DNA from 3 places in the Oleiphilus sp. HI0066 genome. Region 3 is predicted to be linked to each of the others. Evidence: riboswitches for the same ligand, from Rfam matches in the RefSeq annotation. Region 3 holds a riboswitch; each other region holds the start of a gene.
What was found. A riboswitch is a leader RNA that binds a small molecule or an ion and turns the genes downstream of it on or off. The one in region 3 is predicted to bind cobalamin.
Positions count from the first base shown of each region.

Region 1: it holds a riboswitch for cobalamin, as region 3 does, so the genes downstream of both, A3738_RS28180 (ribonucleoside-diphosphate reductase subunit alpha) here and A3738_RS06270 (TonB-dependent siderophore receptor) in region 3, are expected to answer to the same signal.
Region 2: it holds a riboswitch for cobalamin, as region 3 does, so the genes downstream of both, A3738_RS32655 (cysteine-rich CWC family protein) here and A3738_RS06270 (TonB-dependent siderophore receptor) in region 3, are expected to answer to the same signal.

Region 1 covers NZ_LWFH01001822.1:3,307-7,575, reverse strand. Annotated here, with positions in the region: gene A3738_RS28190 (VF530 family DNA-binding protein) at 1-228, opposite strand, end outside; gene A3738_RS28185 (Yip1 family protein) at 502-1,113, shown strand; cobalamin riboswitch at 1,277-1,498, shown strand; gene A3738_RS28180 (ribonucleoside-diphosphate reductase subunit alpha) at 1,663-4,269, shown strand, end outside.
Region 2 covers NZ_LWFH01001222.1:54,786-59,054, reverse strand. Annotated here, with positions in the region: gene A3738_RS17130 (LysR family transcriptional regulator) at 1-905, opposite strand, end outside; gene A3738_RS17125 (NAD(P)H-flavin reductase) at 1,036-1,809, shown strand; gene A3738_RS32655 (cysteine-rich CWC family protein) at 1,822-2,043, opposite strand; cobalamin riboswitch at 2,205-2,430, opposite strand; gene A3738_RS17120 (hypothetical protein) at 2,544-2,879, opposite strand; gene A3738_RS17115 (alpha/beta fold hydrolase) at 3,637-4,269, opposite strand, start outside.
Region 3 covers NZ_LWFH01000446.1:82,147-86,415, forward strand. Annotated here, with positions in the region: gene A3738_RS06270 (TonB-dependent siderophore receptor) at 1-1,616, opposite strand, end outside; cobalamin riboswitch at 1,722-1,928, opposite strand; gene A3738_RS06275 (energy transducer TonB) at 2,049-2,909, opposite strand; gene maoP (DUF413 domain-containing protein) at 3,018-3,365, opposite strand; gene A3738_RS06285 (class I SAM-dependent methyltransferase) at 3,590-4,144, opposite strand; gene A3738_RS06290 (helix-turn-helix domain-containing protein) at 4,242-4,269, opposite strand, start outside.

The DNA of each region.
Region 1 (4,269 bases), on a different contig from region 3:
AGGGGATGGGGTGTTAAAAGTAGACAAATAAAGCTGTTCTACTTTAGTACGAGCCCATGGCGTGCGACGCAAGAATTTTAGCGATGATTTAATCGATGGATCTTTCTTGAAGCAATTGATACTGACGCGGCTCGCTAATCCATCCCAACCATAATGCTCATAAAGTTTTTCTACAATCGTAGCCAGCGTGATGCCATGAAGAGGATTGTTTGGTTGTTCCTGACTCATGTGAGTGTCGTTTTCCTTTTGTTGAATGCAAAACACTATAGTTAAAAACAGCCGGTTCGTTGAAATTGCCTAGATTTTAAGTGGCGTAGAGGTCTTGCGGCAAGTGATGCATGAAATCGCTTATGCAAGAGGGAATTAGCATAGTTAACTAAGTGCTTGTATTCCTTTAGCGTCTAAACAGCATTTCTTTAAGTAAAAGTGATCTAAACAAGTGAATCTGATTGCGACTATCTTTATGTACTGTAAGAACGGAGCCCAGCGGAGGAGCTAACTATGTTGCTTTCACATATGTTTGGATTGGCCACTCACCCTACTAGAGAGTGGCAAGAAATCAAAAAAGAGCATTCCATGCCGACAAGGATCTTTGTCGCGTACACCTGCATATTGGCCGCCATCGGGCCTCTGTGTGCTTATTATTCTACCACTGTAGTTGGTTGGACAATCGGTGATGGGGCCGTCACGAAGTTGACCGCAGACAGCGCATTCCTCTTGTGCGGGTTAACATATCTAACGATGCTGCTGGGAGTATTTTTTATTGGCTACATGATCGACTGGATGGCTCAGACCTACGGAGCTGAGCATGACGAGCAAGCTGCAAACGGAATTGCACTCATGGCATACGCATGCACGCCTCTGTTTTTAGGTGGTTTTTCGCTGTTATATCCTGTCTTTTGGGTCAACGCCTTAGTATTTGTATTTGCTGCCGCATGCGCAGGGGTTCTTCTACACAAGGGTCTTCCGATCGTGATGCGTATTTCAGAAGATAGAGCGTTTTTCTTCGAAGGGGCGATTCTCGCAGTCGCGCTCGTTTATCTTGTCTCAACGCGTGTCGCAACGGTAATTATTTGGTCGTTGGGTATAGGGCCAGAATTTATTGGCGGATAATAGGTAGAGACTAAATCGAGCCGCAAATGCTCTCATGAGATTTGCGGTTTTTTTATACCTAAGATTCGTAGCCGGCATTGTTTTAAACAATATATTGTTGTTTGTTATTAAAAATGCCTATATATTGTGTTTTGCATTGGTTCACATCTACTAAATAGACACGTAAGAATGTCTCTGAATTAGTTGTGCTAAGAGAGAATCTGGTGAAAATCCAGAACTGACGCGCAGCGGTAATTGGGAACGAAAGCGACATAATGCGAAGCAAGATAGCTACACGCATTAGGCACTGGAACGTAAAATTCTGGGAAGTCGTCGCTGTAGGATAATCGTTAGATTTAACACACGCCCATAAGTCCGAAGACCTGCCAAAGCAACCCATTTATCACAAGATAAATGGGCTTTCATACCTTCGCGACTATAGGGTGATCGAAAGACAGCATTATTGGCAATGGCAGCTTTATTGGTTGTCTCACTGTGTGTGCTGTTCATATAGATTTTTATGGCGAAGGGTTATTGGTCTAGTTGACCGAAACGCGATGAGAATTAATTATGACAACTCCAAATGCACTCTCTGATCCTAATATCAAACCAGTCTCAAACACTTCTAATTTCCAGCTTAAAGTGATCAAGCGCGATGGGACTCTCGATTCATATAATAGTGACAAAATAGCAGTCGCAATCACCAAAGCAATATTGGCCGCAGAGGATCATGATCATGCGGATGCAAGCCACGTTAAGCAGCTTGCCGATCAGATTGTAAGTGGTATTCATGGTCGCTTTGAAAAGCAATATCCATCTGGCGGCTCGATCAATATCGAGGATATACAAGATCAAGTTGAGCTAGGCTTGATGCGCCAAGGGATGCAGAAAGTTGCACGGGCTTATGTTTTGTACCGTGAGGAGCACGCTCAGCAGCGTAAAGATCAACAGCCTAGCGAAGAGGCACATCCTCACTTCAAAATGCAACGCAATGATGGCTCTGAGGCGCCATTAAACATTGGTCGTATTCGCGCTTTGATTTCTCAGGTGTGCAGAGGCCTTGAAGGCGTTGATGCAGATCATTTATTAGATTCGAGCTATCGCAACCTGTATCACGGCATTAAAGAGGAAGATATTGGTACAGCGCTTATTATGGCTGCGCGACCTTTGATCGAGTCAGAGCCGAATTATTCGTTTGTTAGTGCAAGGTTGTTGTTGGATTCGTTAATGAGCGAGGTGGGTAAGGCATTGAATGTTTACTTGCCTGCTGCGATAGAAGATGCGAGTAATGCGTATGCTGAAATATTCGAAGCGGGCATCCGTTTTGGCATTCAAGAAGAGCTTATCGATTCTAAGTTAGATTCCTTCAATATAGAGATGCTTGCCGATGCGCTCAAACCAGAGCGTGACAACCAGTTTACCTATTTAGGGTTACAGACTTTATACGATCGTTACTTTATTCATCATGAAGAAACGCGTATTGAATTGCCGCAAACCTTTTTTATGCGAGTCGCAATGGGGCTCGCGCTAAATGAGGATGACCCTACAGCCCGTGCAATTGAATTTTATGACCTCTTGTCATCGTTTGATTATATGAGCTCAACCCCCACCTTGTTCAATTCCGGAACGTTAAGACCTCAACTATCATCGTGCTATCTGACCACTGTTCCAGATGACTTGAGCGGTATATATGACGCTTTGCGTGACAATGCCTTGCTCTCAAAATGGGCAGGTGGATTGGGTAATGATTGGACTAATGTTCGCTCGCTAGGCGCGCACATCAAGGGAACTAATGGCCAGTCTCAGGGGGTCGTGCCGTTCCTTAAAGTTGTAAATGACACGGCTGTTGCAGTGAACCAAGGCGGTAAACGCAAAGGAGCCGTTTGTGCATACTTGGAAAGCTGGCATTTAGATATCGAAGACTTTCTCGATCTTAGAAAAAATACAGGGGATGAGAGACGTCGCACACACGATATGAACACCGCTAATTGGATTCCAGATCTTTTTATGAAGCGCGTGTTTGAGGAGCAAGATTGGACCTTGTTTTCTCCTAATGATGTTCCAGACCTGCACGACTTAACTGGTCAGGCATTTGAAAAGCGTTATGAAGAATATGAGCGTAAAGCTGAAATCGGGGAGATTAAACTCTCTAAGCGTATTCCCGCATTAGATCTATGGCGTAAAATGCTCTCGATGCTATTCGAAACTGGGCATCCATGGATTACTTTCAAAGATCCTTGCAACATTCGTTCGCCGCAGCAACACGTTGGCGTAGTGCATTCTTCCAATCTCTGCACTGAGATTACGCTCAATACCAGTGAAGATGAAATCGCCGTGTGCAATCTTGGTTCTATCAACCTTGTGAATCACATTCAGGACGGCGAGTTGGATAGAGAACGTCTCCAAAAGACGATCCGAACTGCTATCCGAATGCTTGATAATGTGGTCGACATTAATTACTACGCATGTCCACAGGCCGAAGCATCTAATTTACGACATCGTCCTATCGGCCTCGGTTTAATGGGTTTTCAGGATGCTTTATATAAACTGGGTATTCCTTACTCGAGTGCTGAAGCTGTTTATTTTGCTGATCAATCTATGGAGCTTATTTCGTACTATGCACTAGAAACTTCGAGTGCATTAGCAAAGGAACGTGGAGCCTATGAAAGTTTTGAAGGCTCACTATGGGATCAGGGCATTCTTCCTATCGACTCGCTTTATAAACTCAGCCAAGAGCGCGGCGAGCGTTATACCGTTTGTGATTACAGTCAAACCTTAGATTGGGATGGCCTGCGTCAGAAGATTAAAAAGGAGGGAATACGCAACTCAAATGTGATGGCTATCGCGCCAACCGCGACGATCTCCAACATTATTGGTGTGTCGCAATCGATTGAACCGACCTATCAAAATCTATTTGTTAAATCCAACCTGTCCGGTGAATTTACGGTTGTGAATCCATGGCTTGTTGAGGCGCTCAAACGTGAAAATCTTTGGGATGCAGCGATGGTCAATGATCTTAAATATTTCGATGGCAGTGTTAAGAAAATTGATCGTATTCCAGAGAACATCAAGGCACTGTATTCAACTGCTTTCGAGATAGAACCGCATTGGTTAGTGGAAGCGGCAGCACGTCGTCAGAAATGGATTGATCAAGCACAGAGCGTGAATCTTTATATG
Region 2 (4,269 bases), on a different contig from region 3:
GTTTTACCGGTTGATATCGGATATTCGTAGCCACGTGCCATTTCAATAAATGCATTGAGATACTTAATATCGCCATCACTTTCACGCGTCCCCACGAATATCTGCTTGGCAATGCCCTCTCTACCTAAACGCACCACACTTAAAGGAAGCTTTTTACAATACTCCTCTGCTAACCAACGTGGCAGAGCAGCCACACCGCGCCCACAAGCGACCATCTGTAACATGATCTCGGTCGTCTCACTGGTTTTGTGAAGTCTGGGCACGACACCCGCCGGATTAAGGAACTGGCTATAAATATCGAGTCGATCAGTGGCGACCGGATAGGTCAGTAAAACCTGGTCTCTTAAATCTTCTGCTTCTGCATATTGGCATCCAACTAAATCGTGCCCCCGAGGCACAACCAAGACCTGCTCATAATCAAATACAGGGGTGAAATTTAGGCCGCTTTTATAAAACGGATCTGGCGTCACCAATAGATCAATTTCGTAATCTAACAGTGCGCCGACACCACCAAACTGGAACTTCTGTTTTACATCTACATCCACATCTGGCCACGCATCCAAGAACGGAGAAACGATTTTTAACAACCATTGATAACAAGGATGGCATTCCATACCAATTCGCAATGTGCCTCGCTCACCTTGCGCCATTTGCTTGAGCTTTTCTTCAGCATGATCTAGCAAGGGAAGCACGCGATTCGCGATATTTAATAGATAACGACCTGACTGAGTGAGACGCAAACTGCGCCCTTCTCGAAACCAAATTTCGGCGCCGAGATTATCTTCCAGCTTTCGCATCGTGTGACTTAAAGCGGATTGCGTCACGCAAAGCGCTTTAGCAGCCGCCGTTAATGATCCGTTCTGTTCAACGGCGTGCAGAATTCTAAGGTGAGTACGTTCAATCATCGTTAAGTTCAGCAAACATCATGCATGAGAAATATTAATCGGTACGTGAAAATATACCATTTTTACTCATCATAAAAGTCCTCTAAACTTGCTAGAACTCGATTATTGAAATAGTAATGATGGCTTTGATATGAACAAAGTTGCGAATAAAGTTACGCACGAATGTCAGGTCTTGAGCGCAGAACCCTTGACCAAAGATACCCTAGAGATTGAATTACTTTCTCCCGTCGGCACCTCGCTGAATTATCATGCAGGGCAGTATCTGCAGCTGGAACTCGATCTAAATGATGATGGAGAACCACAAGCGTTTTTTTATACCATTGCGAATCGTTGCGACCCAAACCAAGCTCGTCGAATACAACTGTATATTCAGAATGGTAGTGAGTTAGCCGGTAGAATATTGAAACACCTTACAAAATGTCTTATCGATGGGGCATCAGTGTCCGTGACCTTACCGATGGGGCAGGCTTTTTTGCAAACCAACCTTAATCAAAGGCATCTATTGATCGCCTCGGGATCAGGTATCGCGAAGATTAAATGCTTAACCGAAGAGGCTCTTACAAGACAACCTAAAGCACTGATCAATATCTATTGGTCGAATAGACATATCGACGACTTCTATCTGCTAAACCAATTTCAAGGCTGGGCAAAACAACATAAGAACCTCACCTTTACGCCGATCTTAGAAACAGAAAATAGTGAATGGAATGGCCGCTCCGGTTATATCTATGAGGTGATTGAGCATGATTTTGAAGACCTCGACAATACCAAGGTTTATCTATGCGGATCGCCCCAAATGGTATACGGCACTATCGATAAACTTGAATCCAAAGGCCTTAACGAAGCAAATTGCTACTCCGATGTTTTTGAATACGCGCCTAGAGAACGACGAATAGCAATTTAGGAATTGGACAGTTCAGTTCAACGCCCTTGCCCTATAGGAAGGGTTCTCTGGTAACAATGTTTTAATCTCAAGCAAACACGCATGGCACAAGCAGCCTTGCCAATGTTCCAAAATAAACGCCATTTGTTCTCTAGATAAGTGGACATCGCTACAGTGGCAAATTGTGATTGATCCCATTTTACATTCAAAGGGTGATCCACAACGGGGGCATTTGATTTCTTCATGGTTCGGCATATTTCTTTACAACGCAAATTGAACTCGGTAAACGGTCCTTTGCGAAAAAAGAAGAAACTACAGGAGGCAAGATAAGCGGTAACACTAAGCTTGCTTAAGGCAACTAAAACCTGTCTTTCTATACCTCATGATCGCGAAGGCATGAAAGTTCACCCAATAGTTTGTGGATGAACTGCGTTGGCAGGTCTTCGGACTTAAGGGCAAATAAGCTGAGCTTAGTTTTCTACGGCGACGGCTTCCCGGAGCTCTTTCCAGTGCCTGATCTTAATCTATATGAGATACCAATCGTGTCGCTTTCGTTCCCTATTACCGCTGCGCGTCAGTTCTGGATTCTCACCAGATTTCCTCTTAGCACAACCTGTAGATACCCTAAGGCATCTATTTAGTAGGCGTGAACCAATGCGGTACTGAATATAAGTTTACTGGCCTAATTATGCAACTAGTGGAGCACTAGTCGCCATGACTCAGCAATTCAAATTAAAGAAGCGTTGTGACTCTATCTATACCAGTTCTATAGGACCATGATCATCACAATGCCCGTTGTGCACGTGGTGTAACCTGCCATCCACTAAATAATCTATGTGATCTCCATGAGGCACCGCTTCGTGGCCACAACCTGGACCATGAACATGATCTCCGCAGGAGTGTAAAGGCTTACACCCATCTGGATTAGCGTCACTAACCTCGATGGTATGTTCATCGTAGTGATCTTCATGAAGGTGGTGTAGATGCCCGTCATGAATATAGTCGATATGATCGCCATGACGAATCGCAGTATGTCCACAGTTTGGGCCATGAATGTGATCAGGGTGGGATGAAGTGTTTGAGCAAGACATAGTATTCCTCCACAATCCGAATATTAATCAGCGGTCTATGTCAGTTTAGTCGACTATGAATGCCTTAGTATCAAAAGTACTCAGGTGATAAGATCATTTTGTTATTACTAACATTGAGCTTCAGTCATTTAGTGCGCTTCTATCTTTAAGCACACATCGAAAAACAAGCGATTTTCAGGTCTGCAATGTCTGTTTAGGTAATTGAACTAGGTCAAAGTTAGACCAGAAAACTCGGCCAAATACTAAACCGATCTCTAATGACGGTTTAGGAGGTATTTCTACCAAATTGGAATGACCGCTTTCTCATGAAAGTGAATGCCCGCAAACCAAGATTTCTTTCCTGACTGAAGGTCCGCTTTCCTATTGAAGCGGGCATTGTGTTCAGAGAGCCGCCAAGGTCTGCTCTTGTCTATTTTCATGCATTCGCAAAGTAGATTCCGGATACCCCAGGGCTCCCTCTCTTGCGCGTTGCGCAATTCACCTTGTCGCGCTTCGCTGTCCGGAATGACGCAATGGAACGAAGGGATAATCGCGTTGAGCGCGTAAGCGATCCGGGTCGCCTTTGGGGTGTTGGGGTCTTTGGCGAAACAAAGACCCTGACTTGCCGTCGGCCAGCGCCGACAGGAACAGAAGAATGAGCCTGATGTTACCCTCTAAAAACAACAACCACTTATGCCTAACCGTAGACAACACTCACAAAACAAAAAAAGCCGCTACTAGTTTCCCAATAGCGGCTTCATTTCATCAATGCTTGAGTCTAGCTACCGATAAAGTCTCGCATTAGTTCAGCTGTTTTTTCTGGTGTTTCAACCATTGCTAAGTGACCAATACCAGGCAATACAACCTTCTTAGAGTTCTTCACCAGCGCCGCATATTCATCAATATTCTTGGCACTAATCACCTTATCTCCTTCTCCCCAAATGATTAGGGTTGGCGCGGTGATATTAACGAATTCTTTGTCTAAGCCTTTAGTGAGGTCTGAACGAATGTCTTTAAAAATCTTTTCGTTGATCGCTAGTCGAGACACCGCTATTTCAGCCTCCGCTTTTGCAATCGCATCGGGAATAAATGGCTTCACTTCCATGACAAACTCTAAGACCCGATAAAAGTCTTGTTCAGTTTTTGCGATCAAAGGATTGCTCCCTTGCTCGAGAATTTCGTCCATCTGCGAAGGCTGAGTATGCACACCTGCTGGACTGATTAAGGTAACCGATAACACTTGATCTGGATGACGGGCTGCGTAAAGTGATGAGATAGCGCCACCCATAGAATTGCCCACCAAATGGAACTTCTTGATATCTAGCTTCGCCATCAAAGCATTCACAAACGCAACTTGATCAGCAATATGGTAACTCGCGTTCAGATCTTGCTTGTTTTCACCATGCCCCAT
Region 3 (4,269 bases):
TCACTACTTTGCAAAGTCGCCCTTAACCCAGCTTTCCAAAATTCAGTCAATAGAATGCTCCCGTCTACTTCAAGACCATATATCTGCGCACTTGCAGCGTTTTCAGCGCGACCTATTCCGCGCGAATCGAAAATAACGACAATCGCATCTTTTAGTGATCTGTAAAACAAGGAGGAGTTAAGGTTGGAATTCCCCTGCAAAAACTGCAACCCAAGTTCCGCGTTGGTTGCATACTCTTCGACCAGCTCGTCATTGCCTAACAACGAACCGGTGTCACCAAACAATTCGCTAAGTTTGGGCGGACGGACTTCGTGAGAGAGGCTTGCGGTGAGTGCGAGGGATGGAAAAAACGTGTAGCGCAGGCCGCTGTAAGCAGCGTAATAAGATTCAGTATTACTAACTGATTTTGGAATATCTTGATCGTCTTGCAAATAACGAAGACCAATCTTACCGGTTAGTTGTAAGGTACCCGCATAATTTAACCATTCATCTTGAGCAATCAATGATGTTTGCATGCGCGATGCATCCGTAGACGTGTTCTGAATAAGGTCTTCGTTTTCATATTTTTCAAAACGTAGCAGTGCGGCAATATTGAACAAATGATTACCCGAAGATAAAGCCCAGTCAGTTTTAACGCCTATATTAGATGACTCAGATTTCTCTAGATTTGCAGACAGACCAACTTTGTTTTCAGTGTCGTCATAATCGCCTTTCAACAGCGAACCATAAATCTGATAAGACGCTTTTAACCTAGTAGAAAGTTCATGATTCAACTTACTTTGAATAGATAGGGTTTCAACATCATATGTCGCCGAATTATCTTTGGCGTTTCGCGCAGTCGGCACGCCCTTAGAAGACTTCGAGTAGCGAACTACGTTATTTGCATCTAAAGACTTAGAGATATCTGTGACCGCAGATAAATGAATCGCTCCTTGCTCGTATTGTGCGTTTTGACGACGCTGTACCTCATCATCGAAAGGATTGTTAGGAGTCTGCCGATCATTTAAAAACTCATAGTCGTTGTCGCTAGAAACATACTCTGCATTAACAAGATAATTTGTATCTCCAGAATGAAAAGCAGAGGTCAACGCGCCGAGCTGGCTTTTGAACGATCCATAGCCCGCCCTCACAGTATGATAAGGCTTCGCAGCACCTTTTTTGCTTACGAGATTTATTGCACCACCAATTGATGACACGCCCAACTGCGCTGGGGTATTACCACGATATATTTCTATTCTCTCGATTGAGCTCAATTGAATATTGCCAAGATCAACAATTCCTCCGTGCGCATCATTCAATAACATGCCGTCGAGAAACACATTAACTTGTGCTGCACTAGACCCACGGATACTCACAGTCGAATAAGAACCTATCCCACCTACTTGACGAATTTGAACGCCACTCTGATCAGATAACACATCCGCGACATTAGAGAACTCATGACCAAACTCACTAGAACGAATTACTGTTGTATGACTTGAAGTATGCTCGGTATTGATATGATCGGCATCAAGCTTAGAAGCTGTCACCACAACGGTTTCATGCTCGACGGTTTCCTCAGCAACAGCAAACGTCGAAACAAGAAGTAGAGAAAGTAAAACTAAACGTAGACCCACGCACTTCACCAGCAATCGCGCAGAGAGAGAAGCAAAGAACAGTAATGGTTAACGAGCGACAATCTAGTTCGTTAGACATCAGTCCCAAATATCGCCCTCCGCAATATCTAAAAAATCACTTCAGGCCGGTCTCCGGGCTTACAAGTTGTCATTCGACTTAGTCGAACGGCCTTCCCATGCTTTACTGCACAGTGGCGAGGATGCCGACTTAACTTGCTTACCGTTGCGGGGGCAGCGTTGGACTTCAACCAACTTCCCGTTTCACTCGCTCACTAGATTTAGTGATTGAGCACCTCAAGCAGGGCTGCGACTTTACGCAGTTCACATTTTCAAGTCAATTGATTTATTAAAACTGGGGCAAGGAGTGACGGGACTAATGAAGTAACATGGTCGAGTGTACGAAGATCAGAACTGCAATGAAGAGCAAAACGTTTAGTCGAGCCTAAACGAGATGGGTACAGTAACATAGCCTCTCAACGAAGCTTCAGCCGCATCAGCAGGAGAGAAGCTCCAGCTTTCGTAAATAGTTGAATAAGCGGCAAAATCTAAAGCCGATACATTACTCGATTCTAGAATCTCTACGTAAGTCACCGAGCCCGTAACATCAACATGCACTCCTAATAATACATCCCCTTCCCAACCACGCCTGCGCGCTAAGCTAGGATAAACTGGTCTGGGATTTGAAGGGCTACCTAGCACATAAGCTGGCGATCTAAATTGCTCTTTAGGCTCTTCAATTTTCTTGACCGGAGCCTTCTGCTCTTTTTGATCTTGTTGAGGCTGCTCTTTTGCTTTGCTTTCGGCAACTTTATTAGCAGGTTCACCCTTATCCGAATGATCACTGATGCTCGCTTCGGATTGCTTCGCAATTTTCTTCTTGGATGGAGCAACTGTTTGAATAGTCTCAACCGGTGATGATTTAGAAGGCTCGCTTTCTAAAATGGCTTCCGTTGACTTTTGAGGTTCGGGTTCGACAACCGGTTTCTCGACAGGCTTCACCACAGGATCGGGTTTCGATTTAGGGGTAAGATCTTCCTGTTTTGGCGATTCTTGACTGGCCGACAAGGGTTCAATAATAGACTCAGGAGTGGGTTCTAAAATGCGTTGAGACAAGGCAACCCGGTACGTTGAATTATCGACGATATACGCCTTAGGCCCTAGCGCATACGAATAGAAAACGATCGCTACCAACAGATGAACAATTACCGCTGCGGCAAACGCCGTCAGAAATCCCGCATTCGGATTATTCCAAACGATTTTTGGCTTCCGATAATTGATGTAGTTTTGCAACATAACCGCTCAAGCAAATGAATTTTGAGCGGCGAACTATACAAAAACACCAATTACGAACGCAAGACGTTGACCCAAAGCACCATACTTTGGTCTGTATCTCAGGCTGACTTAACTCAATAAGTCTTTAGCGTAAACTCTGCCTTCAGATGATGCTAAATTTCCACTTGATGCAAAGCTAAACACGCAGCGTTTACGACCAATAAAATCAGCGTACTTCATCCAGACTTTTTCAAATTCAGTCTCGGCGTCGCGTTCACCGCGGCACACTGCAATCAGCTGTTTTTGAGCCTTTCCCTTTGGCTCTATTTCTCCGGCAATAAGACTGTTTGCGCAGCAGCCTCCTCGTGTTAGTAGTTCTGACTCATTACGAGAAAAATTCCCACTGCGACTAAATCCATGTGGAAAATTCTTGTCGTCACGAAATGCCTTACCCGATACCAAGCTTTTATCTAGCATCGCTTACTCCCTTATATTTATAGAGCTCTTCCCGCTCAAATTATTGTTATACGCTGACTACTCCCTAGCTGCCTCGTATTCTCAACGATCTAAACTCCGATTGATGTGACGAACATTCAATACGGCTACATGTGGCCACATTGCACAATAATCTTTACAAAAACTTTACAGCGGCAACAAATGTGGACAGCTCAAAAAACAAACAAATTTCGTGCCGACTTCAGTTATGAAACAGAAGCTTCACCCATATAGACGAAACCCGCGAAAGACGGCGTTTTAGGAACGTTTATTTTAGAAAGCTCACTTATTTGAAAACCCGCATCACTAATCAGAAGATCAATAGAGCGATTAAGCTGACAGCCGCCGGCTAACCTAGACCAAAGGGGATTAATTCTGTTTTGCCACTTTTGAACGTTTAGATCTGCAGAAAGACCGTGCTCACAGAAAAGCAGCTTGCCATTTGGTTTCAATACGCGCCGCATCTGTGCAAGTGCTGTCCTCGTATCCACAATGGTGCACAAGGTAAAAGTAAGAAGAACTGTATCAACACTTTCATCATCCAAAGGAATTTGCTCGCCAGGCAAGTCTAGCCATCGCCAGTCAATTCCGCTCTGGACTACGTTACTCTTAGCCTTATTACGCATTCCTATTGAAGGTTCTAGCCCCCAAACAAACTCAACAATTTTTGGGTCATAAAATTGTAGATTAATGGCGGAACCTGCACCAACTTCCAAGACGCGTCCAGAACACTTCGGCACGATTTGGCTTCGGAGCTTCATGATCTGAGGCGAACCGCAGGCGCAATTAATTAGGTGAGGCAATATGTATCGTTCATACATAACATTTTCTTATTTTTATCAGAGATTTCGCTAAATATTACTCTACCGCGTGACGCGATTCCTCG